Regions from separate parts of the Paenibacillus sp. 4624 genome, predicted to be linked through region 1. Evidence: predicted binding sites of a transcription regulator. Region 1 holds the regulator's gene; each other region holds the start of a gene.
The links. Region 1 encodes Rex, which represses fermentation and respiration genes when NADH is low (regulators of the CRP and FNR family bind a similar motif). Its sites were predicted from a motif close to TTGTGAAATATTTCACAA; they were not measured.

Region 1 (4,197 bases):
ATCCAGATTGTTATTGCTTGCCGGTCCGTCTGTTCCCAGCGATACAGTTACACCTGCTTTTAACAAGGCAGGAACACGGGCAACACCCGATGCGAGCTTCAAATTACTGCCTGGATTATGAGATACAGCCACATCATGACGCGCCAAAATCTCAATCTCTTCATCGTTCAGATGCACCGCATGTGCTACAAGTGAAGGACGTGAGAAGAAGCCGTGCTTCTCCAAATGGGCCACTGGACGTAAGCCGTAATCTGTTACATTCTGCTCCACTTCACGCAATGTCTCTGACATGTGGGTGTGAAGAGGCAGGTTTAAATCATGCGCAACCTGAACAAGTTTCTCTATGTAATCTGGAGGGCATGTGTAAGGTGCGTGCGGAGAGATTACGGTTGTGATGCGTCCATCCGCCTGTCCATTCCATTCACGCGCAAATGCAGCGGACTCTTCGAGCTTTCGCATCTGCTCTTCTTCAGAGCACAGTCCAATGACACCACGAGCCAGCGCAGCTCTAGCCCCTGACTGTTCAACCACTTTTGCCACCTGATCCATGTGGTCATACATGTCCAGGAAAGCTGTTGTTCCGCCTTTTAACATCTCAAGCACCGAAAGGGATGCTCCCCAATACACGTCCTCAGAAGTCATTTTGGCTTCCATTGGCCACATTTTTTCTTGTAGCCACACTTGCAGTGCCAGATCATCACCATGACCCCGAAGCAGAGACATCGCTGCATGACCATGCGTATTGATCAGACCCGGCAGGAAGAGCATACCTTTTCCATCCACTTTAGGCAGGTTCTCGTCACCATCCGGCAGCGTCTCACCAATATGAACAATCTTATCATTCTCAACGACCATATATCCTTGAACCACAGTCCAATCTGCACCTTCGTTTACAGCAAATTTACCATGGTGGATTACCCATTTATTCGTTGTTGTCATCAAGCTCATCTTCCTTCCCATTCTCCAAATAATAAGCCAAACTGAGCAAATCCGTTGTAAAGTCTGCATGATGAATGCGAACATGTGAAGGCGTCTTTAGAATCGTTGGCGCAAAATTCAGAATCGCCTCAATGCCCGATTCAATCAGTTGATCGGCAACGTTCTGAGCTTCGGTGTCCGGCACCGTGATGATACCGATACGAATGTTGTCTTTCTGAACCGCTTCGGTAAGTTCTTCCATCGGTTGTACGGTCAGGCTATTAATTTTACTGCCGATCTTCGGCCCAAAGGCATCAAAAATAGCGACAATTTTCATATTGTCCTTCAAATAAGCATTATAATTCGATAAAGCATGTCCGAGATTACCGGCTCCCACCAGAGCCACATTAATTTGCTGATCGATTTTCAAAATGTGCCGAATCTTTTCAATCAGGTAAGACACATCATACCCGATTCCTTTACGACCAAAATCACCGAAATACGCTAAATCTTTACGAATTTGAGCTGGATTCAGATCCAGTCGCTGTCCCAGTTCCTGCGAGGAAACCGTTGTCACCTCACGTTGAACCAACTCGTTTAAATAACGCAAATATACAGGCAGACGCCGTACTACCGCTTCTGATATTTTATCCGATTTCATCCTTGCTCCCCCTTACCATCGCCACGATTAAATAAATATTGAAAAGATGAGCATTCTGTATACATGCAAGATCCTTGCATCATGTCCTCATACAGAATGCCCGAATTAATAGGAATATAAGTTCATATAAGCGCTGCCCTGTTCTAACTTTGTGAAGTCTTTTCCAAAGTTTAACGCCATGTTGAAGTACAATGCAATGTTATAGCCGTACATCGTAATTATTTTTGATTTTCCGCAGGTCGATCCAACCATTCAGCAATACGGGGAACCATCTGTTCTGTGAGCATATGCTCCATCTTTGGTCCCGGTAACGAATACAGGAAGTACTTGCCGTAATAAGCTTCAATCACTCGTGTATCATACACAATGACGATCCCGCGATCTTTGCCCGTCCGAACGAGTCGGCCGAACCCCTGCTTAAAGCGAATGACTGCCTGCGGCACAGACAGCTTCATAAATGGATTTTTCTTTTGCTCTTGCAACAGTTCACTCTTCGCTTCCAGAAGCGGATGGTTAGGGGGCTGGAAAGGCAGTCTTACAATCGCAAGACAGGTCAGCGCTTCACCTGGAATATCTACGCCTTCCCAGAAACTGCTCGTACCCAGCAGGACTGCTGCTTTGGCATCCTGGAAGCGTCGGGTCAGCTTCGAACGATTCCCGCTGTCAACACCCTGCCCCAGCAGCGAGATGTCATTCCCGGACAAAGCTTCTTTCAGCGGCTCGTAGACTTGTCGAAGCATTTTGTAAGAGGTAAACAGTACCATCATACGTCCTTGGGTTGCTATCGCCGTCTGGGCAAGAGAATGCACCAGCATCTGTACAAAGTGTGCGTCACCTACACTCCCCTTCAAACTCGGGAAATCCCGCGGAATAACTAACAAAGCTTGTTCCCGATAATTAAATGGAGAAGGCAGCATAGAAGTTAGAAGCCGATTATTGTCGGCAGCTTCCTGCAGGCCCAGCTGCTCAATCATGAACTGGAATGACTTATCCACCGATAACGTAGCCGATGTAAGTACAACGCTTTTCTTTTTATCGAAAAACATCTCTTTCAATTGCGCACTCACATCCACCGGAACAGCGTATAACTGGAGTGACTTACTACGGAACTGTCCGCTGGCCTCCATCCAGTACACGGTCTTGGCATCATCCATACGCATGAAAAATCTTAAATTTTCCTTCATCGTTGTCAGATCTTTCAAAAGCCCGGTGATATCTGTAATCAGACTGTCGGACTGGTAATCATCCTGATCTTCTTTTACTTCGAGCAGTAGTTTGTCACCCTTGCGCACCAAATCACCTAATGTCACATAGATCTGGTTCTCCAAATCCTGCAACTCTTGCCACTTGGCAGGCTTCTGGGACGCTTTAAGCCGTAATGAGAACTGTCCAGTCTCCCCTGGAGAAGCATCACTCCGTTCAGGCAGAAGACCAAACAAAGCATCGCTTAGACGATCCCACATTTCCTTCACTTCAACGGCGAGGGGAAACATCTGATCCACCATCGAACCCCACTGTACACCGTTTTCGTGCCCTGACAATTGAGAGCGAAGCATCGGAAGCTGACCATTACGACTATCTTTAAACAAACGGGTCAGTGTGTGTACAAGCGTAAAATACTTCATGTGAAGCCCCAAATGTTTACCCGCTACATCTTCAAGATGATGCGCCTCATCAATGACCAGGCTTTCGTAAGCTGGCAACAGCTGATGAGCAGCTTTCACGTCTGTAAATAGCTTCGAGTGATTGGTGATCACGATGTCAGAAAGTCCTGCCTCATGTTTCGCACGATGATAGAAGCACTTGCGGAACCACGGACAGGATCTACCGAGACAAGACTCGGACTCGCTCTGCACCGTTTCCCAGAAATCTCCTCCGCGTGCACTGAGGTTCAATTCTTCATCGTCACCCGTTTCGGTTTGGGTAAGCCACACAATCATTTGTGCTGCCGTGAAGTAGTCCTCTTTCGGAGTAGCAAACTCACGTTTGTTGATTTTGTGTTCGAATTTGCGTAGACAGAGATAGTGGCCTCTCCCCTTGAACACGGAAGCTTTGAATGGAAAAGGCACCACCTGCGTCAGCATCGGAATATCCCGTTCACGCAGTTGTTCTTGCAAGTTAATGGTGTGAGTGCTTACCATCACCTTCTGCTCTTGTTTTACACTTTCATAAATAGCAGGCAACAAGTATCCCAGGGATTTCCCTGTTCCCGTTCCGGCTTCCAGCAGAAGATGTTTCTCTTCGTCCAGCGCCTGCCGTACACTGCCAAACATCTGTGTCTGTGCTTCACGCTCTTCATAATGATCCAGTGTCTCTTTCAGGTTCGCTCTCACCTGATCCAAGAACTGATCAAAGGTCACGCCCTCCAGAGGGTTCGCTTCTCTTTCATCACGAGGCGCTCCAATTTCCGTCCAGTCACTGACGTTAAGTGCCAGCTGACGGTAATACGTATGACCATCCAGGTCTTGAATCGGTTCTGCTTCCTTCTCCGCACGTAGTCCGTCGAAAAACCAGCCCAGATCACTGTCCTCTGGTGCAAACAGATCGCTAAGACGCTGAATTGTAATTAATGGCAGCTCCCTAAGTTCATCGAGACATTTAAGCAGAACATGAGCTGT
Region 2 (4,197 bases), on a different contig from region 1:
TTATTATGGAGAACAGCTTCGGCCTTTAATTGAAGGAGTGGCACTGGCTGGCGGGGCAAATACCGGTCAGATGTGGGCACAGCTTGCGTCGATCCTGAGATGGTTCAAAACACTGGCTGTCCAGATGGAGATTACAGATCAGGAGCGAGAAGCGGTTATTCAGGGATATGAGCATGTGATTACGATGCCACCGGAAGTTATGGGATTACGTAAAAATCTGTTGAAATTCAAGCCGGTAGAGATCGACAGCCCGTATCAACCGGGGGAAAAGGTTTTAATGAAGTCAACATGCTGCCTGTATTATAAGGTGGATGGGGGTCAAGATTATTGTTACACCTGTCCCAAACTGAGCAAAGCCGAGCGGCAAACTCGATATGAGGCGATTGTGGCTTCGCGGTAAATTTGAAGTTCACACTTGAACACGTTTATAATTGGTATATTACGATCTCATAGGAGGAATTAGCAATGTCCGTATATTCGTACAAGGCGGTAACCACCGCAAATCAGGAAGTGCCGCTGGATATGTATCAAGGCAAGGTGCTCGTTATTGCAAACACAGCGAGTAAATGTGGATTGACCCCGCAATACGGTGAATTGCAGAAGCTCTATGACCGTTATCGTGATCAAGGCCTCGTCGTACTTGGTTTCCCTTGTAACCAATTTGGTGGGCAGGAGCCGGGGACAAGCGAAGAAGCTGAATCCTTTTGCCAGATTAACTACGGCGTTAATTTCCCGGTCTTTGCAAAAGTAGATGTGAACGGAGAAGAGGCTCATCCCCTCTTTCAATATTTGAAAGAACAACAGCCCGGCTCAGGTGAAACCAGCGACATTCAATGGAACTTTACCAAGTTCCTTGTGAACCGCGAAGGGGAAGTTGTTGGCCGCGTTGAACCAAAAGAATCACCAGAGTCCATGAGTGCTACGATTGAGCAATTGCTCGGTTAATGTGCTACATCGTTAAGATAAACGTATGATGACGAGAAGCCTGTCCTGCTATTTCGCAGGAACAGGCTTCTTTTATTTGTCTAAAGGGTTGCATCTGCACAGGGTAATCTACTCACTAAAGTACTTTAGTCACGAGTCAGATCTAAGTGGGAATACTATCAAATTGCTTCAATTTTAAATTATGTCCATTGTGTTCAATAGAAGGGATTAACATTGCATAAGGGATTAACATTGCGCTAAAACGGAATTTGAATGATTTGGAGAGCATAAGCAAAATGGTACTCGGGGAAAATGTAATCAGTGAAAATAAGATTGGGTCACTGTTTTATGAGGAAATCGACTTTTTTTGCAAAATCTATTGCAATGTGAAAAAGATCACATTATAATGAATATATAAAGTGAAATAAATCACAAGTAACTCATCAAACTAATAGTGAATTATTTCACAATCATAACCGTGTTTATTAACTCATTATTTTATATACTCCAAGGAGGAACTTCTCATGAAAATCGCAGTCATCGGATGTACACACGCAGGAACAGCAGCCATCGTAAATACCGCTAAATTATACCCGGATGCCACCATTACCGTATATGAACGCAATGATAATATCTCTTTCCTGTCATGTGGTATTGCGCTTTACGTAGGAGGAGTAGTAAAAGACCCTGACGGCTTGTTCTACTCTTCGCCGAATCAATTGGCAGATCTCGGAGTGGTGACCAAGATGCTTCACGAAGTTACAGCAGTAGATGCAAAAGGCCACACCTTGCGGGCTAAAAATCTGCAAACCGGGGAAGAATTTGAAGATACATTTGATAAACTGATCGTGACTACAGGTTCATGGCCTGTTGTACCGAAGCTGGAAGGCATCAACATGGATAACATCCTGCTTTGCAAAAACTACAATCACTCCAATACTATTATCGAAAAAGCGAAAGATGCGAAACGCGTTACTGTAGTCGGCGCAGGTTACATCGGTGTGGAACTGGTCGAGGCATTCCAGATGAACGGTAAAGAAGTGACGCTGATCGACAGTGTGGATCGTATTTTGAACAAATACCTTGATCCTGAATTTACAGATGGTATTGAAGATACGCTCACGAATAAAGGCATTAAATTAGCGCTTGGTCAAACCGTACAGAAATTTACGGGCGAGAACGGCAAGGTAACCAAAGTCATCACATCCAAGGGGGAATTTGAAACGGACTTGGTCATTCTCTGCATCGGATTCCGCCCGAATACAGAGCTACTTAAAGGTCAAGTAGATATGTTGCCAAACGGCGCAATCATCGTCGATAAATACATGCAAACCAGTCAGGAAGATGTCTTTGCTGCAGGCGACAGCTGTGCGATCCACTACAATCCTACCGGCAAAGCGGCTTACATTCCACTGGCAACAAACGCCGTGCGGATGGGTACACTCGTAGCGCGAAACCTGGTTCGTCCAACGACACCTTATATGGGAACACAGGGCACATCGGGTATCAAAATTTATGAGCAAAATATTGCAGGAACAGGGATGACCGAAATGTCCGCGAAAGAAGAGGGGCTTGTTGTTGAATCGGTTGTTCTGGAAGACAGCTACCGCCCTGAATTCATGCCAACGGCTGAGAAACTGCTGCTTAAAGTGGTCTACGAACAAGCGACTCGCCGGATTGTTGGTGCACAAGTGATGTCACAAGTGGATTTGACGCAGTCGATCAATACGATCTCGGTTTGTATTCAGAACAACATGACCGTGGATGAGCTGGCGTTTATTGACTTCTTCTTCCAACCCCACTACAACAAACCTTGGAATTTCCTGAACACAGCAGGCCTGCAAGCCCTGCCTCCAGTAGAGGTTAAAGCGCCTGAACTGGTGTAAATGGGTGAGGTAAGTCATCTACAACTTAGGCGGTTAGCAACGATATAGCATTCGGTACATCATAAAATAAAGACAGAAAGAAGGCTGACGATCTTATCGTCAGTCTTCTTTTTGATGGTCTAAGTGGAAAATGAGATCATCTTCTTGCGTTGATTTGTGATTATTTGCACAAAGTTTTCAACAAGACCGAGATACAATAAAACCATAGATGAATTCAATGATCTGCGAACCGACCGAAGACAAAGGAGAGATGACATATGGCGGCCAAAACGCCTTTAGAGGTTGCACAATATACGGCACAGGCTGGTGTTAAGAAAGCACAGAACCCGGTTTCTTCTGTGCTCATTCTTGGTTTCCTTGCGGGAGCCTTTATTGCGCTTGGGTTTCTGCTGGATATTCGCGTAATTGCATCTGCACCAGCGGAGTGGGGAAGCATTGCAACATTTATCGGAGCGGCAGTGTTCCCGGTAGGTCTGATTCTGGTCTTGATTGGCGGCGGAGAATTGCTGACGGGTAATATGATGGCTGTACCGCTCGCTGCAATCACACGTAAAATCTCTCCAGCCACTATGTTGAAGAACCTGCTACTTGTGACGGTGGGCAACCTGCTCGGTGCCCTGTTTGTGGCATTTTTCTTTGGTCATGTCCTTGGGCTTACCGCAGATGGTGTATACCTGACCAAAGTGGTCGATATGGCAGGACATAAATTGCATGATAGCTTCCTGCAGGCTTTTATCTCAGGCATAGGATGTAACTGGCTGGTGGCGCTAGCTGTCTGGCTGTCTTATGCAGCCGATACGATGAGCGGTAAAATTCTGGGCATTTGGTTTCCAACGATGGCGTTTGTGGCTATCGGCTTTCAGCACGTTGTGGCCAACATGTTTCTAATTCCAGCGGCGATCTTTGAGGGGCACTATTCCTGGGGGCAATATGTTATGAATTTCATCCCGGTTTGGCTGGGTAATTTGACGGGTGGAGCGTTGTTCGTAGCGGCTGCATATTGGATGGTATATCTGCGTAAAACAGAGCAAGCGGTCAAGCCGGAGACGGTTGTTCCTGCTATGGTTTCTCCTGTGGAAGCAGAAAGCAGAGCGATGTGGAGTAAACAGGCGTAACTCATGGCAGGGTCGACACTTAGGAGCATCCTAGCATTGTATTCGCAGAATAAATAGTCAGAATGTGAGAAAATAAACTGGCTCGTGAAATCAAGTTGGGATACGGGGAGTTATCAGATAAGAATATAGAAATAATGAAGTGAGATGATGCATTCATATCGCTTCGCGACAGGTTTGGTCGTGGGGAGGTGAGATGGGGTCATCTTTTTTTTGCCCAAAATTAAATTCGCCATGACAAGGTTCGGGGGAACGAAACCTGAGCATGGCGAATT
Region 3 (4,197 bases), on a different contig from region 1:
ACGTCCATCAGGTGTTGTTCCTGTTTTCTTGCCGTACACCACATTGGAAGTGATGGTCAGTACAGATTGCGTTGGCATTGCGTTACGATAGGCTTTGTGCTTGCGAATCATACTCATGAAGCTTTCCACCAGTTCTACAGCAATGTTATCTACACTGTCATCGTTGTTGCCGTAGCAAGGGAATTCACCTTCAATTTCAAAGTCAACAGCAATGCCTTGCTCGTTGCGGATCGGTTTAACTTTGGCATATTTGATCGCACTGAGTGAGTCCGCTGCTACCGACAGTCCGGCGATGCCACAAGCCATCGTACGCAGAATGTCTCGGTCATGGAGTGCCATTTCGATACGTTCGTAGCTGTACTTATCATGCATATAGTGGATCACGTTAAGAGTGTTCATGTACAGTTTAGCGAGCCACTCCATCATCGGTTTGAAGCGTTTCATGACTTCATTGTAGTCCAGTACCTCACTTGTAATGGCAGGATATTCTGGACCAACCTGTGCTCCCGATTTTTCGTCACGTCCACCGTTGATTGCATACAGCAATGCTTTCGCCAAGTTGGCACGTGCGCCGAAGAATTGCATTTGTTTACCGATCTTCATTGCGGATACACAGCAGGCAATACCGTAATCATCGCCATAGATTGGGCGCATCAGATCATCATTTTCATACTGGATGGAACTGGTTTCAATAGATACTTTACTGCAATAATCTTTGAAAGCTTCAGGCAGCTTCGTGGACCATAGGACGGTCAAGTTCGGCTCTGGAGCAGGTCCCAGGTTGTGCAGTGTGTGCAGGAAACGGAAGCTGTTTTTAGTTACGCGTGTTTCGCCGTTAACGGACATTCCGCCGATGGACTCCGTTACCCACGTTGGGTCACCACTGAACAATTCGTTGTAATCCGGCGTGCGCAGGAATTTGACAATCCGCAGTTTCATGACAAAGTGGTCAACTAATTCTTGTGCTTGTTCTTCTGTCAAGATACCTTCTTGCAGATCACGTTCAATGTAGATATCCAGGAAGGAAGATACACGTCCAAGGGACATTGCAGCACCATTCTGTTCTTTAATCGCTGCGAGGTAACCGAAATACAGCCACTGGAATGCTTCTTTAGCCGTAGTTGCTGGTAATGAAATATCGAAGCCATGCATCTCACCCAGTTGTTTCAGTTCTTGCAGTGCACGAATCTGTTCGGACAACTCTTCGCGCAAACGAATGACATCTTCATCAATCACGTCGACTTCCAGTGCATTGAGTTCACCTTTTTTGTTACGAATCAGGAAGTCTACCCCGTACAAAGCAACCCGGCGATAGTCACCGATGATCCGGCCACGGCCGTAAGCATCTGGCAAACCTGTGATAATACCGGCTTTACGTGCTGCACGCATCTCTGCTGTGTAAGCATCAAATACACCTTGGTTATGCGTTTTACGAATGTTTGTAAATATATCAATGACACCTTGAGGCATTTCAAAACCATATGCTTCACAAGCATCAATCATCATACGAATTCCGCCGAATGGCTGAATGGAACGTCTGAATGGAGCGTCTGTCTGAACTCCGACAATCTGCTCTTTCGACTGATCCAGATAACCCGGTTGGTGTGATGTAATGGTAGAAGGTGTGTTTACATCCACATCAAGCACGCCGCCATTATCGCGTTCTTTTTTAGTCAGGTCCGATACGATATCCCACAATTCTTTGGTATTCTGGGTAGCGCCTGCGAGGAAAGCTTCATCCCCGTAATATGGAGACAGATTGTGTACCAGAAAATTATTCACATCTACGGTCTTGGTCCAAGTTCCTTTAGTAAAGTTTCTCCAGCCTGTTTGTTGTTTGACATCTTTTTCGATCACCGACATCTTAATCCCTCCGCTTTTTTGGATTTCTGGACACATCACATTGTTGCAGTACACGTATCATCAGATGTCCAGATCCGCGATTGATGTGAATTGTTTCACATGAGCCGGAACACTTTTTCTCTAGTTGGGAACCGGAACCGCGGAATGATTGTTTTCTTTACATTTTCAGTATACGTCGAGCTGGTTTCATCATCTGTGATTTTTGTCACAAACTATGGACGTTGTCTTATTGCACGATACGAGGGTTGTTCACCCCTTGACCACTCCGCGGGCAGAACCACTTCAGATCGCTGTTATCCCCGGATTTTTTCGATCCACTTTTCCAAAGTGAAAATCCGGTGATAAGCGTATGCTTCCGATGTAGCTTTCTTTCAGAAAGCTTTCAAGCGAACGCTTCGCCTCTCCGTTTTTCTGCCCTCTCTGCTTCACCTACCTCTTTCCCACCTCCTTTCCTGTTTCTCTGCTTCCTTTTCCTTAACGATACGGCAATCGGGGCTCCCCAATATGGAGAACCCCTGAATCACTTGCCACAACCTGAAATGGTTATTTATTATTTATGCTGTTTTTTATTCAAACTTCCCATAGAAAGCGTTGCGGTACACATCGGCCAGTTCAGTTACAAGCGGCAGTTTTGGATTCGCTGTTGTACATTGGTCTTCGAAGGCGCGATCTGCCAAGTAATCTACACGCGATTCGAAGTCTTTCGCGTCAAATCCGATTTCCTGGAACGATTCTTCGATGCCCAGTTTTTTGTTCAGATCACGGATCGCTTTGATCAAGCTGTTCACGCCTTCTTCGGTTGTCCGTGCTGGCAATCCAAGAATGCGTGCGATTTCGGCGTACCGCTCATCTGCCACAAAGTGCGAATATTTCGGGAACGATGCAAATTTCGTCGGTTTTTTCGCATTGTAGCGAATGACGTGTGGCATCAGGATCGCATTGGTGCGTCCGTGTGCGGTGTGATATTGACCGCCCCATTTATGCGCCAAACTGTGGTTAATGCCCAGGAACGCGTTGGCAAACGCCATACCGGCAATCGTCGAAGCATTGTGCATTTTCTCGCGTGCCAGTTTGTCGCCCTGTAATGCGGATTGCTCCAGATATTGGAACACCAGTTGGATCGCTTTGATTGCCAGACCGTCTGTGTAGTCATTGGCCATTACGGATACATATGCTTCAATGGCGTGAGTCAGTACGTCCATACCGGTATCGGCAACTGCGGTTCTTGGCAAACTGTATACAAACTCAGGGTCAACAATCGCTACGTCTGGTGTCAATTCATAGTCAGCCAGCGGATATTTGGTGTTGCCATGCTCTTTATCCGTAATTACCGCAAACGATGTGACTTCCGAACCTGTACCCGATGTTGTCGGGATGGCTACGAATTTTGCTTTTGAACCGAGTCTTGGATATTTGTAAATCCGTTTACGAATATCCATGAATTTTTGTTTCAGGTTGTTAAAATCTGTATCTGGATATTCATAGAACAGCCACATCGCTTTGGCAGCATCCATTGGCGATCCACCGCCGAGTGCAATAATGCAGTCTGGCTGGAAGCGTTCCATCATCGCTGTACCACGGTCTACTGTTGTTGTTGATGGATCTGGCTCAACTTCAGAGAAGACTTCAATGGCTACCGGTGTCTGACGTTGACGCAGGTAATGCTCTACTTTTTCTACATATCCGAGTTTGACCATCACGGCATCCGTAATGATTGCTACGCGAGTAATGTCCGGCATTTTGGCGAGATACTGTGTTGCCCCTTTTTCGAAGTAGACTTTGTTCGGCACTTTGAACCATTGCATATTCACGGTACGGCGAGCCACCCTTTTCACATTGATTAGGTTCACAGCAGTTACGTTAGAAGATGTTGAGTTACGTCCGTACGATCCACAACCCAGTGTCAGTGATGGCATATTCGTATTGTAGATATCCCCGATCGCACCATGTGTGGAAGGTGAGTTTACGATAATCCGTCCCGTTTGCAGGCGATCCGCAAATTGGTTGATCACTTCTTCATTGTTCGAGTGGATAACGGAGGAGTGACCCATTCCGCCAAAAGCAACCACTTCTGCCGCACGCTCAATACCATCTTTTGCGGATTTAACTTTGTAACATGCCAGCACCGGACTCAGTTTCTCGGCGGACAATGGGAATTTGGTGCCTACGCCTTCAATCTCGGCTACCAAAATCTTAGTGCCTGCAGGTACTTCGATGCCGCACATTTTAGCAATGTTCACAGCGGACTGACCTACAATGGTTGGGTTAACTGCACATTTTTCTGCGTTGATTGCACCTGCTGTCAATTTGGCAGCTTCCTCTTTGTTCACAAAG
Region 4 (4,197 bases), on a different contig from region 1:
TCATCATCGGTTTTCACTTTACACAGCGAGTCAGCGAGTCTTGCTTTGATTCCGCCGTTACCACCGATGAAGATTTCCCAGCCGCCATCATTGCCGACGATACCGATATCCTTCGTGCATGCTTCTGCACAGTTTCGAGGACAGCCGTTCACGGCATATTTGAATTTGGCTGGCAGATCGAGACGTTCAAATTTACGTTCGATTCTCGCACCCATGGCCATCGAATCCTGAGTACCGAAGCGGCAGAATTGGGAGCCAACGCACGTTTTAACGGTACGAAGCGATTTCGCGTAGGCGTAACCCGAAGGCATATCCAGTTCAGCCCACACTTTAGTCAAATCTTCTTTTTTGACACCGATGAGATCCAGACGTTGACCGCCCGTCACTTTAACCGCTTTGATATCATATTTGACTGAGACGTCAGCGATCTTTTTCAGATCGGCTGGTGTCGTTACCCCGCCGTACATCCGAGGTACAACGGTATATGTTCCGTCTTTTTGAATGTTTGCGTTCATACGTTCGTTAACAAAACGGGATTCTTTTTCATCCTCATGTGTGTCCGGATAAATCATGCCCAGATAGTAGTTGATGGCCGGACGACATTTCGAGCAGCCCTCAGGCTGGCTCCAGCCAAGTACGTTCATGACTTCCTTGCTTGTTTGCAAGCCTTTTTCCCGGATTTCAGCTACAATTTCATCTCGCCCGAGAGTTGTGCAGCTACAGATTCCCTGTTTGCCACCGGCAGTGAAATGATCTCCAAGCACGTATTGTAAAATCTGTTCGACCACCGGTTTACATCCTCCACAAGAGCGGGTTGCACCCGTGCAGGCTTTAATCTCGTCAACTGTAGTCAGACCTTGATTGGTAATGACATCTACGATAGCACCTTTGGTTACGCCGTTACATCCACAAACGATTTCATCTTCCGGCATCGTTTCAACTGATGTCGTTTTTTTGTGACCGCCGCAGCCTGTACCCATAAGTGAACTGTACAATTCATCTGTCATTTCAGTCTGGTTCTTGATCAGTTTCTGCAGCTCAGCGGAATCCGTAATGTCACCAAAGAGTACAGCACCTACCATTTTGTTGTCTCGAAGCAGGATTTTTTTGTAAGTACGTTTCCAGTCATCTTTCTGTGAAATCACGGTATGTTCAGGGCTGTCAATGAATTCGCCAGTAGAGAAGACGTCTACACCCGAAATTTTCAATTTCGTAGATACAACCGAGCCTTCATACGGAGCAGTCTCCACGCCGCAAATATGTTTGGCAAGAATCATGCCTTGCTCAAAGAGAGGAGCCACAAGTCCGTAACATACCCCGCGATGTTCGTTACATTCCCCGACAGAGTAGACATCTTTCAGGGAGGTCTGCATGTAGTCATCCACGATGATCCCTCGATTGACTTCCATACCGCTCTCGCGGGCCACAGATGTATTCGGTTTAATACCAACTGCCATCACTACAAAATCTACATTCAGCACAGAATCGTCGGCAAAACGAATGCCTTCAACCCGGTCTCCACCTAGCAGTTCGGAGGTTTGTGCTCCCATTTTGAATTTAATTCCCTGACGTTCCAGTTCCGCTTTCAACATCGCAGAAGCCTGTGGATCGAGTTGGCGCTCCATCAGATCATCCATCAAATGCACAACGGTAACATCCATGCCGAGTTGGACAAGTCCTTTAGCAGCCTCCAAACCCAGCAGTCCGCCCCCGATGACAGCTGCTTTTTTGTATGCTTTTGCTGCTTCCAGCATGATATTGCAATCGGCGATATCACGGAACCCAACGACACCTTGCTTGTCATGTCCGGGTACAGGGAGGATAAAAGAACTTGAACCTGTTGCGATAATAACTTTGTCATACGGAGTACGGTGACCATCTTCTGTTACAACTTCACGAGTCTCCGCATCAATGCGGGCAACGGTTGTGCCTGTGTGAAGCGTGATTCCATAGTCCTTGTACCAGTGAAGATCGTTAAGGACAATGTCATCCAGCGTTTTACTGCCTTCCAGGACATAGGACAACATAATACGATTGTAGTTGGGATAAGGCTCTGTACCAAAAACCGTAATATCAAAACGCGAAGTTAATTTTAGAATTTGCTCTACCGTGCTGATTCCGGCCATCCCGTTACCAATGACAACTAGTCTTTCTTTATTTCCGTTCATGTGAATGCCTCCTTGGGTAAACCTGTGCATTTACCAACATTTTTAATGGCTTATATTTGAATTATACAACGACTAACTCGAACTAAATGTGATTAATTTCACTAATTACGATAGATCATTCATATTAAAATAAGTGTGATGAGCATCACGAATGAAAAATATTTTTCGGAAATAAGAAATACGAACTATTGTTCTTGTTTTTCTTTCGAGGTATGATCAGATTGGGGTCGGTTACGTTCCCTATTTTCTCGAAAGGACGTTTTTGCATCATGATGGGAAGATCCCACCTTATTATCGGGACAGGCGTTTCACTTTCAGTGTTGCAGCTCCTTGGAATGCAGGTTACTGCACCGGCTGTAACAGTCGCACTAATAGGCTCGTTGCTGCCAGATATTGATGAGCCTAATTCATTGCTGGTATCGAAAGCATTGCCGAGCAGTTTGATTCGACTGCTGCAGACCATTCTTTTGCCTGCGGCTGTGTTTGTGTATTTTTACGTTCCGGCCAAACCGTGGAATCTGCTGCTTGCTGTATTCATTGGGCTTGTGTCGTTCCTGCCTTCGCGATCACTTCGTAAAGTATTAATGTTTGCCATTGGACTGGGCTTGGTCTTCTATGGTCATGCTTTTGCTCCGTGGAATTTGATTGCAGGTAGCCTGCTTATGTTGTGCACGACACTTACACACAGGGGATTAACGCATACCTTGTACGGAACAGCTGTTTGGACGGGTTTACTGTACAGTACAACGCAGCAACAAGGCCCAGAAATTTGGGTCGCTGGAGGTTCCGCTTATGCTCTTCATCTGCTTGCCGATTCCTTGACTAATCGGGGGATTCGTCCATTGCCGCCATTAAAGCTGCGTATTCGTGCAAATCTGATGAGTACGGGAACTAAACATGGAGCAGTTGTAGAAAATGTCTGCGTGATCCTGACACTGATTTTGGCTTGGTTTGCGTTCTCGCCTTTATTTCTGTAGGACAACCACAAACGCCAGCCCATTTTTATGGACTGGCGTTCTAAAAATCAAGAGCGTAACTTGAATGGTCGCGCTAAGCCGCCATTGCCTCAGAATCGCTGTTGTTGGTTACATATCAAGAAACAAGTAATTTAGACTTTCGTAGGTGTACCGCTAAGTGTATCGATATCTGTAGAACCAAATGCTAACAAAACAATAAGAATAAGTACAATTAGCATTTCGGCAAAACCGACTCCATCAAACTCAGACATCACAGCCACCTCTTTTCATGCTTGGCATTTAGGAATTTATACGTTGCTGAAAAGCCTGAATTACATCGTTTAGAGTCATATCTCGGCCCGTTTCATCCAAAAATTGGACTAGTTTATCTGAATTAGAAGGTTCAACCTTTTGGAGTGTTTTATACTGGCCCACTAATTCTACAACTAATGTGGCTTCTCTAAACAGCGTGACTGCATCCACTCTTAATTTCCCGCTAACCAATAATGCGGCAACAATCAGTTCAAGTTTTTTTCCTTTTAAATTGCCACTCAGAAGGGTGTTTGCGGCATTAGTTTTTCTGGAACCTTTATTTGATTTTCCGTTCCTTCCCATTGCCATACAAAGGTCCCCCGCTGTTTGATGTGTTGGTTCTTCATCTTTAGTTAACTAACCTTCCAGTATCCTATCTTATGTATCTCGTGCTCAACATGTTCAAACGATCCATTTATTTATTTGATCGATAGAAAAAGAGATACCCCGAAAAAGGATATCTCTATGGTTTGAAGCTTTATACCGTTGACTTATGCTTAAATCAAGCGTTATTAATAATGGTTTCCATCGTTGAACGATCGAGACCTTTCACGAGCTTCACAATTAATTCTTTAGCCGCATCGTAATCATCCGTATGAATAATGGAAGATGAGGTGTGAATATATCGGCCGCAGATGCCAATTACGGTAGAAGGTACACCAATACCACTCAAGTGAACCTGACCTGCGTCCGTACCGCCCGGCGAGATGAAGTATTGCGTCTTGATCTTATTGGAAGCAGCAGTATCCTTAACATACTCC

Region 2: ABIE27_RS06615 (formate/nitrite transporter family protein) is a predicted target of Rex. The motif match lies at 2,965-2,982, and genes of this name have one in related genera.
Region 3: pflB (formate C-acetyltransferase) is a predicted target of Rex. The motif match lies at 1,947-1,964, and genes of this name have one in related genera.
Region 4: nirB (nitrite reductase large subunit NirB) is a predicted target of Rex. The motif match lies at 2,255-2,272, and genes of this name have one in related genera.

What each region holds. Positions count from the first base shown of each region.
Region 1 covers NZ_JBNDJR010000003.1:66,751-70,947, reverse strand. The annotation lists gene ABIE27_RS08065 (amidohydrolase) at 1-939, opposite strand, end outside; gene ABIE27_RS08060 (redox-sensing transcriptional repressor Rex) at 923-1,579, opposite strand; gene dinG (ATP-dependent DNA helicase DinG) at 1,798-4,197, opposite strand, start outside.
Region 2 covers NZ_JBNDJR010000002.1:514,077-518,273, forward strand. The annotation lists gene ABIE27_RS06600 ((2Fe-2S)-binding protein) at 1-400, shown strand, start outside; gene ABIE27_RS06605 (glutathione peroxidase) at 466-945, shown strand; gene ABIE27_RS06610 (FAD-dependent oxidoreductase) at 1,449-2,810, shown strand; gene ABIE27_RS06615 (formate/nitrite transporter family protein) at 3,068-3,925, shown strand.
Region 3 covers NZ_JBNDJR010000001.1:929,886-934,082, reverse strand. The annotation lists gene pflB (formate C-acetyltransferase) at 1-1,863, opposite strand, end outside; gene ABIE27_RS04050 (hypothetical protein) at 2,146-2,292, opposite strand; gene adhE (bifunctional acetaldehyde-CoA/alcohol dehydrogenase) at 2,430-4,197, opposite strand, start outside.
Region 4 covers NZ_JBNDJR010000001.1:481,360-485,556, forward strand. The annotation lists gene nirB (nitrite reductase large subunit NirB) at 1-2,168, opposite strand, end outside; gene ABIE27_RS02185 (metal-dependent hydrolase) at 2,438-3,145, shown strand; gene ABIE27_RS02190 (hypothetical protein) at 3,425-3,745, opposite strand; gene ABIE27_RS02195 (M42 family metallopeptidase) at 3,939-4,197, opposite strand, start outside.